4 regions of the Kineococcus aridisoli genome follow, and region 1 is predicted to be linked to each of the others. Evidence: riboswitches for the same ligand, from Rfam matches in the RefSeq annotation. Region 1 holds a riboswitch; each other region holds the start of a gene.
What was found. A riboswitch is a leader RNA that binds a small molecule or an ion and turns the genes downstream of it on or off. The one in region 1 is predicted to bind S-adenosylmethionine.
Positions count from the first base shown of each region.

Region 2: another riboswitch for S-adenosylmethionine. It lies ahead of ACRYM2_RS12820 (MetQ/NlpA family ABC transporter substrate-binding protein); the one in region 1 lies ahead of ACRYM2_RS04740 (aminotransferase class V-fold PLP-dependent enzyme).
Region 3: another riboswitch for S-adenosylmethionine. It lies ahead of ACRYM2_RS13690 (acyl-CoA dehydrogenase family protein); the one in region 1 lies ahead of ACRYM2_RS04740 (aminotransferase class V-fold PLP-dependent enzyme).
Region 4: another riboswitch for S-adenosylmethionine. It lies ahead of ACRYM2_RS11215 (MFS transporter); the one in region 1 lies ahead of ACRYM2_RS04740 (aminotransferase class V-fold PLP-dependent enzyme).

Region 1 covers NZ_JBJLSF010000010.1:26,070-28,255, reverse strand. Annotated here, with positions in the region: gene ACRYM2_RS04745 (methylenetetrahydrofolate reductase) at 1-448, opposite strand, end outside; SAM riboswitch class I at 510-601, opposite strand; SAM riboswitch class IV at 774-887, shown strand; gene ACRYM2_RS04740 (aminotransferase class V-fold PLP-dependent enzyme) at 936-2,186, shown strand, end outside.
Region 2 covers NZ_JBJLSF010000041.1:36,148-38,333, reverse strand. Annotated here, with positions in the region: gene ACRYM2_RS12825 (methionine ABC transporter ATP-binding protein) at 1-118, opposite strand, end outside; gene ACRYM2_RS12820 (MetQ/NlpA family ABC transporter substrate-binding protein) at 115-1,071, opposite strand; SAM riboswitch class IV at 1,192-1,303, opposite strand; gene ACRYM2_RS12815 (hypothetical protein) at 1,337-1,732, opposite strand; partial or broken gene ACRYM2_RS12810 (DUF1737 domain-containing protein) at 1,741-1,947, opposite strand; gene ACRYM2_RS12805 (DUF7711 family protein) at 1,944-2,186, opposite strand, start outside.
Region 3 covers NZ_JBJLSF010000046.1:22,792-24,977, forward strand. Annotated here, with positions in the region: gene ACRYM2_RS13685 (AAA family ATPase) at 1-527, shown strand, start outside; SAM riboswitch class IV at 733-843, shown strand; gene ACRYM2_RS13690 (acyl-CoA dehydrogenase family protein) at 901-2,186, shown strand, end outside; gene ACRYM2_RS13695 (GNAT family N-acetyltransferase) at 2,166-2,186, opposite strand, start outside.
Region 4 covers NZ_JBJLSF010000033.1:41,461-43,646, reverse strand. Annotated here, with positions in the region: gene ACRYM2_RS11215 (MFS transporter) at 1-953, opposite strand, end outside; SAM riboswitch class I at 947-1,035, opposite strand; gene ACRYM2_RS11210 (SpoIIE family protein phosphatase) at 1,140-2,186, shown strand, end outside.

The DNA.
Region 1 (2,186 bases):
AGGCTCCCCGCAGCGCCCGCCGCCGCCGGTCGGCGACCTGCAGGAGTTCGACGAGGTCCCGGGCGGTGGGCACGCCGTCGGGGTGCGGCCGCCAGTCCGGGGCCCCGGCCGGCGGGTCCCCGCGCAGCGCGAGGAAGTCGCGGACCCCGGCGTCCAGGAACTCCTGGGCCAGCTCGACGACCTGGCGGCGCGAGGAACCCACGCACGTCAGGTGCGCCATCGCCGGGACCGCCGTCGTGCTCAGCACGTGCGCCAGCAGTTCCCGGCTGCGCTCACGGGTTCCGCCGGCCGCGCCGAACGTCACCGAGACGAAGTCGGGGCGCGCGGCCAGCAGCTCGTCCAGCGAGCGCTGCAGCGCACCGCGTCCCGCGTCGGTGCGCGGGGGGAACAGCTCCAGGCTGAGGGTGGGCCGCCCCGTCGCACCGGCGACGAGCGCAGCGAGGGTCATCTCCGCGGCACCCGTCCCGCAGGCGGGCAGGCGTCGGCGACAGGTGGTGCGTCCATTCCGAACTCCATCGACCTGGCGGTAGCACCCGCGCCCGGGCTCGGGGGGTTGCTGCGGCGTCGTCGAGCCAGGACTCTCGGCCGCTCTGGATGGTGTCGTTCGACAGTAGACCGGGAGGTCGCCGGGTTTCAAGGGTCCGCGCGAGGGCACCCCCGTCCGGCCCACCCGGGGCGGCGGCCCGCCGCCCACCCGCCCGCGCCGCGCCGGTGCCGCGCAGGCACCGCGCCGGTGTTGCCGCGCAGCACCCGGTCGTGGCACTCTCCGGACAGGTCATGAGCGCCAGCGCGAAGCCCCGGCTCGCTGGCCGGCAACCCTCCTCCGCGGCGGGGTGCCCCGGGTGACGACCTGGTGGGCACCGAGGTGGTGCCCGCAAGCGCGGACCTGGCCGGGCGCCCCCGGTCTCCGGCAGGTCCTCGTCCCTGGAGGCCCCGTGACCCTCGGCACCCTGCCCACCCCCTGCCGTCCCACCGCGCTCGGCCCGCTGCTGCCCGTCGTCGGCGCCGCCACGCGCGTCCCGCTGGCCACCGGTGGCCGGGCCCGGTACGTCAACCTCGACAACGCCGCGAGCGCCCCCGCGCTGGAGGCGGTGGCCGACCGGGTGGCGCGGCTGCTGCCGCACTACGCCAGCGTGCACCGCGGCGCGGGGTACCTCTCGCGGGTCTCCACGGCGCTGTTCGAGGCCGCGCGCGAGCGGGTGGGGGCCTTCGTGGGCGCCCGCCCGGACGACGTGGTGGTCTTCACCCGCAGCACCACCGACGCGCTGGACCTGCTCTCGCGCGCGGTGCCGGACGGCGGGCGGGTGCTGGTGGCGGACGTCGAGCACCACGCGAACCTGCTGCCCTGGCAGCGCTCGGCGCGCACCACGGTCGTGCGCGGCGGCCCGGACGCGCGGGCCACCGCCGACGCGCTGGCGGCGGAGCTGGCCGGCGGCGGCTACGCGCTGCTGGCCGTCACCGGCGCCTCCAACGTCACCGGGGAGGTGCTGCCGCTGCACCGGCTGGCCCGGGCCGCGCACGCCGCGGGCGCCCGCGTGGCGGTGGACGGCGCCCAGCTGCTGCCGCACCGGCGCGTGGAGATCGCCGCGGCGGGGATCGACTGGATCGCGCTGTCGGGGCACAAGCTGTACGCGCCGTTCGGCGCCGGCGCGCTCGTCGGCCGCCGCGACTGGCTGGACGCCGCGGAACCGTACCTGGCCGGCGGGGGCGCCACGCTGGACGTGCGCGCGGACGCGGTGCGCTGGGCCGTGGGCGCGGACCGGCACGAGGCGGGTTCGCCCAACGTCGTCGGGGCGGTCGCGCTGGCCGAGGCCTGCGCCACGCTGTCCGCCCTGCCCGACGGGGCGCTGGAGGCGCACGAGGCCGCACTGCGCGAGCAGCTGGTCGAGGGGCTCGGCGCGCTGGAGGGCGTCGTGGTCGTGCGCCCGCACCCCGCGGACGCGGTCGGCGTCGTGACGTTCACGCTGCCCGGCCACGACGCCTCCGCCGTCGCGGCCTACCTGTCCGCCGAGCACGGCGTCGGCGTGCGCGACGGGCGCTTCTGCGCCCACCGGTTCGCGGACTCGCTGGGGATCCCCACCGGCGGGCTGCGCGCCTCCACCGGGGTCGGCACGAGCTCGCGGGACGTCGAGCGGCTCCTGGGCGCCCTCGAGCAGTTCCTCGCGAGCGGGCCGCGGCTGGAGTAC
Region 2 (2,186 bases), on a different contig from region 1:
CGGCCAGCACCTCGCCCTCGCGGACCTCCAGGCTGACGTCGTCGACCGCCGCGACGGACGTGCCGTCGCGGCGGTCGTAGCGCTTGGAGACGTTCTCCAGCGAGACGAGCGTGCTCACTTGCCCGAAGCCGCCCGGGCGTCGTCCTCGACCTCGGCCAGGTCCGCCTGCAGGTCCGTGGCCGAGGGGTTCTCCACGACGGCGTTGGGGTAGGCCTGCGTGAAGACCTCCTGGACCGCGGGGTCCTGGAACAGCTGCGCGAGCTCCAGGTACGTCTCGTCGTCCGCGTCCTCCTTGCGGGCGGCGAAGATGTTGACGTACGGCGCGGCGGAGGCCTGGGAGGGGTCGTCCTGGGCGATGACGTCGTCCTCGGGCAGCCCGGCGCTGGTGGCGTAGTTCACGTTGACGATGGCCGCGGCCACCGAACCGCTCTGCAGCGCGTTCGCGGTCTGCGAGGCGTCGATCGGGGTCACCTCGACCTTGGAGCTCTCGATGTCCTCGACCGAGGAGAAGGCGTTGCCGCCGCCGGCGAGGGTCAGCAGGCCGGCGGACTGCAGCACCAGCAGGCCGCGGGCCTCGTTGATGGCGTCGTTGGGGATGGCGACCTTGGCGCCCTGCGGCAGCGCGGCCGGGTCGTCGACGGTCGTGGAGTACAGCGGCAGCGGGTAGATCGCGGTCGCGCCGATGGGCTGGATGTCGTCGCCGGCGGTGACGTTGTAGTTCGCCAGGTACTGGATGTGCTGGAACTGGTTCAGGTCGACCTCGCCCTGGGCCAGCGCCGGGTTCGGCAGGCTGTAGTCGGAGAAGTTGACCAGCTCGACGGTCACGCCGAGCTGCGACTGCGCGAGGTCGACGTAGGTCTTCCAGTAGTCCAGCGACTTGTCCGCGACTCCGATCTTGACGGTCTCGCCGCTGCCGCCGTCCGCGGCGGCGGTGGTCGTGGTGTCGTCGCCGCGGGTGGCCAGGACGATCGCCACCACGGCGATCAGCACGACGACGGCGGCCGCGACGGCGGCGACGAGGGGACCGCGACGCTTCGGCTTGTCGGGCAGGGCGGGAGCGGGGCTGGACAAGGCGTTCTCCGGGTGTTCGACGGCGCAGCACGACTGCGCCGGGGTGGCCTGGCGGTCACCGGTGGCTGGACGCGACGGGGCGAGGGGTTCAGCGCTCGCCGTGCACGGTCAGCTCCTCGTGGTCCGCACTTGCCGGACGCCATCCGTCCGGCCGGGTCGTCACCTGGGGCACCCCGCCACGGGGGAGGGTTGCCGGACAGCGAGCCAGGGCTTGTCGCTGTCACTCATGACCTGGGAGAAGCTTGAAGCAGCGGGCGCGGCCCTGTCAAACCGCGTGCGCGGCGCAGAAGTCCAGCACCGCCGCGGTGCGCTCGGCGCGCCCGGCCGGCGGCAGGGACCGCACCGGCACGCCCTCCGGCGGCGCCGGCAGCCCGAGCTCGGCGGGGTCCACCACGTCGCCGACCAGGCCGGCGACCGCGCGGTGGACGGCGAGGAACTGCCCGACCTGCCCGCCGACGCCGAGGCCGACGAGGACGGGGCCGCCCGGCAGCGCGGCCAGCGCGCGCAGCGCCTGCCGCTGGCGCGCGACCTGCCCGGTGCCGGGCGCGGCGTCCACGACGAGGACCCGGTGACCGGCCGCCCGCAGCCTGGCGGCGAGCAGCGTGAGGTCGGCGTCGACGCCCTGCTGCGGCGGCAGCAGCACGACGGTGCCCGCGCCCACGCTCAGAGCGCGCGCGCCGCGGCGGCGGGCAGGACGACGGCCTGGGCGGCCACGACCGCGCCGTCCACGCTGGTCAGCGCCGGGCTGCCGTGCAGCACGTAGCCCTCGGCCAGGGCCCTGGAGACCTTCTCGCAGAAGGAGCGGTCGTCCGGGCCGGTCAGCAGCCGGTACGCCAGCCGCTCGGGGAGGCGCTCGGGGCCGTCGGCGTCGCTCACGGCGCCAACCTACCCCGGGCGTCCAGCAGCTCCAGGTAGCCCAGCGCGGCCTCCGACAGGGCGTCGGCGCGCGCCAGCGGCGACCCCGGGTCCCACCGGTGGGCGGCGTAGTCGGCGCCGGTGCGCCGCAGCTGCGCCAGCGCGAGCTCCAGCTCGGCCTCCAGCCGGGCGGCGAGCTCGGCCGGGGCGGGCTCGGGCGGGCGCAGCCGCTCGCCCTCCCCCTCGCGCACGGCCGCCAG
Region 3 (2,186 bases), on a different contig from region 1:
TCAAGCGCGCCCAGGCCCTCGGCCTGCTCGCCCACGGCGACGCCGAGGACGTCTACACCCGCTCGCGCACCGAGCTCGCCGGCATGATCGACATCGCCTTCGGCGGCCAGGTCGCCGAGGAGCTGTTCTTCGGCGACGTGTCCACCGGCCCGGCCGGCGACCTGCAGTCGGCGACGTCGGTGGCCGCGCAGATGGTCGGCGCGGCGGGCATGGCCGGCACGCTGGTGTCCTTCGCGGCCGTGCAGCAGGGCGCCCTCGCCGACGGCAACCTCGTCTCCCGGGTGCTCGGGGACGCCGAGGGCCGCCGCATGGTGGAGAACCTGCTCAGCGAGCGCAAGGAGTCCGTGCGCGAGCTGCTGGGGCGCAACCGCCACCTGGTCGCCGCGCTGCGCGACGCGCTGCTGGAGCGCCACGAGCTCATCGGCTCCGAGATCACCGACGTCCTCGAGGGTGCCCGGAGCGCCCACGAGCAGCCCCCGCGGGTCGTCGACCTGCGCGAGGGCGCGGCGGTGCGCGAGCGGGGCTGACGCGCTCGCCGCGGGCGTGGGCAGGAGGGGAGCCACGCCCGCGGCGCAGGAGCGGCGCCCGCCGGGGGGACGGGTGCCGCCGCGGGGACGGAGGGGGGCCGGGACGGGGGACCGGGGACGGGGGAGCGGGAGGGTGCAGGGGTGCTCGCGGGGGGTCGCGGGCACCCCTGGACCGCGGCCCCCCGCGCGTGGTTGGCTGGCGCCAGGTCATGAGCGCCAGCGCCAAGCCCCGGCTCGCTGGCCGGCAACCCTCCTCGTCGTGGGGTGCCCCGGGTGATGACCTGACCTGGTGCTGACGCACGGGTAAGGACGAGCGAGCGCACGACCACTCCCGGGCCGACGCACCGCCGCGTCCACGACCAGGAGGAACCCCGTGAGCACCACCCTCGACGACCCCGCCCGCACGAGCGCCGCCGACCGGCTGGCCGCGGTCCGCGCCCGCCTCGCCCCCGTCCTGCGGGAGGTGGCCGCCGGGACGGTGGCCCGCGAGCAGGACCACGAACTGCCCTTCGCCGCCGTCCGCGCCCTGCTCGAGGCGGGCCTCGGCCGGCTGCGCCTGCCCGTCGCCGAGGGCGGGGACGGCCTGGACCTCGTGCAGCTGGCCGAGGTGCTCGTCGACGTCGCCGAGGCCGACTCGAACCTGCCGCAGGTCTTCCGCGGCCACGTCGCCTGGGTCGAGCAGGTCCTGTCGCTGCCCGCCGGGGAGCACCGCGCGCGCTGGACCGCGCGCATCGCGGCGGGCGAGCTCGTCGGCAACGCCTGGAGCGAGGTCGGCGACGGGGTCACCGGGGAGCAGCAGACGGTGGTCACCGAGCGCGACGGGCGCACCCTCGTCAGCGGGCGCAAGTACTACACGACCGGGACGATCTTCGCGGACTGGACCGACGCCACCGCCCGGCGCGCGCTGCCCGACGGCTCGCACGAGGTCGTCACCGTGCTCGTGCCGGTCGGGGCCCCCGGCGCCGTCGTCTCCGACGACTGGGACGGCTTCGGCCAGCAGCTCACCGGCACCGGCACCCTCGTGCTCGACGACGTCGAGGTCGACCCCGCCGACGTGGCGCCCTTCACCGACCGCTTCCGCTACCAGACCGCGCTCTACCAGCTGGTGCTGCTCGCCGTGCAGGCCGGCATCGCCGCCGCCGTCGAGCGCGACACCGCCGCCCAGGTGCGCGCCCGCACCCGCACCTACACCCACGGCCTGGCGCCGCTGGTGCGCCACGACGCGCAGGTCCTCTCGGTCGCCGGGGAGATCTCCTCGATCGCCTTCACCGCCCACGCCCTGGTGCGCGCGGCCGCGCAGGCCGTCCAGGGCGCCGCGGACACCGCGCACCTGCGCGACGGCGAGGCGGACCGCGCCGCCAACGTCGAGGCGGAGATCCGCACCGCCCAGGCGCAGGTCGTGCTCTCCGGGAGCGTGCCCCGCGCGGCGACGCTGCTGTTCGACACCCTCGGGGCCTCCGGCACCAGCCGCGCGCGCGACCTGGACCGGCACTGGCGCAACTCCCGGACCGTCGCCTCGCACAACCCGGTCGTCTACAAGCAGCGCATCGTCGGCGACTGGTCCGTCAACGGCACCGAGCCGCCGTTCGTGTGGGACATCGGCACCCACGCCTCGGTCGACCCGGCGGCGGTGCGCGCTCAGGAGGGCGCGGAGGGCGC
Region 4 (2,186 bases), on a different contig from region 1:
CCGATGCGGTCCGAGAGCATCCCCCACAGCGGGGTCGCGGCCAGGCTCAGCACCGAGGCGACGAGCACCGCGAGCAGGCCCACGTCGGCGCCGTCCTCGCGGACCTCGCTGGTGAGGTAGGTCAGGGCGAACACCGTGTAGAGCACGTAGCCGCCGTTCTGCCCCAGCCGCATCCCGGTGGTCACCAGCACGCCGCGCTTGTTGGTGCGCAGCACCTCCGCGACGGGCCGGCGGGCCAGGCCGTCGGCCTCGCGCAGCGCCGTGAACGCCGGGGAGTCGGTGACCTTCAGCCGGATGACCAGGCCGACGACGACGAGGACCGCGCTGGCCAGGAACGGGATGCGCCAGCCCCAGGACATGAACGCCTCGGAGGAGGTGAGGGAGCGGGTCAGCCAGAAACCCCCGCTGGCCAGGACCATGCCCGCCGCCGAGCCCATCTGCGGGATCGCGCCGAACAGGCCCCGCCGGCCGGTGGGGGCGTGCTCCACCGACAGCAGCACCGCCCCGCCCCACTCCCCACCCGCCGAGAAGCCCTGCAGCAGCCGGGCCACCACGAGCAGCACGGGGGCCCACACGCCGATCTGCGCGTACGTGGGCAGCAGGCCGATGAACGTCGTGGAGATCCCCATGACCAGCAGCGAGGCCACGAGGACGGCCTTGCGGCCCACCCGGTCGCCGACGTGACCGGCGACCGCGCCGCCCAGCGGGCGGGCGGCGAAACCGACGGCGTACGTGGCGAAGGAGGCGATGACGCCGACGGCGCCGCCGACGTTGGGGAAGAACAGCGGGCCCAGGACGATGGCGGCCGCCGTGCCGTAGAGGTAGTAGTCGTACCACTCGATCGTGGTGCCCACGAAGCTGCCGAGGGCCGCGCGGCGGCGGACGGCGGGCTCGCTGGGGCGTGCGGCGGTGGCGGGGACGCGCAGGGTGCTCACAGGACGCTTCTCTCCCATCGGTCCTGGCGGTAGCACCTTCCCTCGCGGGTGGTTGCTGCGACGTCGACGAGCCAGGTCTCTCAGTCGCTCTGGATGGCTGGGCCGAACCTACGGCACACCCCGGAAGCGCGGCAAACGCACCGGTGGCGGGGCGCGGGGGGCCGGGTGGCGGGTCCGGCGGCGCGTCGGCCACCCTGGGTCCTCGTGGGGACCGACGACGACCGCGAGCGCGAGGACGTGCCCGGGGAGGGCCTGCGCCGGCCGGCGGACCCCGTCGCGCGGCAGGTGGAGGACGCCGCCCGCGCGGACTGGCGCCTGTTCCGCCAGACCGCCGACACGGTCGCGATGACCGTCTGGCTGACCGACGCGCAGGGCCGCTGCACGTTCGTCAACGAGTACTGCCGGCAGTTCTTCCAGGTCCCCGGCGAGGTGATGACGGGCACCGGCTGGCGCGCGGTCCTGCACCCGGACGACGCCGACGAGTACCTGCGCGAGTTCGACCGCGCCACCGCCGAGCAGCGCGCGTTCCGGGCGGTCGCGCGGGTGCGCCGCGCCGACGGGCAGTGGCGCTGGATCGAGACCTCGACCGTGGCCCGCTTCGACGAGGCCGGCACCTTCCTCGGCCTCACCGGCTCCAACGCCGACGTCACCGACCACGTCCGGCGGGAGGCGGACGCGCAGTTCCACGCCGCCGTCGCCGGGGACTTCGCCCGCCTGGCCTCCCCCGAGGAGCTGCTGCGCTCGATCGGCGACCGCGTCCACCGGCGGCTGGGGCTGGCCTCCTGGCGCCTGGTGCGTCCCGGCGAGGACGTGCCGGACCTCGCGGAGGGCGGGCCGGAGCCCGGCGCCGGCGGAGCGCAGGACGTGGGCGCCCGGCTGCGCGAGGGGCGTCCCGTCGCGCTGACCGGCCCCGGGGGCGACCGGCTGCTGGTCCCCTACGCCCCGCACGGCACCTCCGTCGGCTGGCGGCTGCTGGCCGACCTGCGCCGCCCCGGGCCCGGCGGCTGGGGCGAGGAGGAGGTCCGGGTGGTGGCCGACCTGCTGCCGCGGCTGGACGTCGCGCTGGTGCGGGTGCGGGCCGCGGAGGAGACCGCCGCCCGCTACGCGCGGGCCCGCGACGTCGAGGCCGAGCTGCAGCGGGCGCTGCTGCCGGCGCAGCTGCCGCTGCTGCCCCGCCTGGACCTGGCCGCGCAGTACCTCGTGGCCGGTGCCGAGCAGGCGGCCGGCGGCGACTGGTTCGACGCGCTGGCG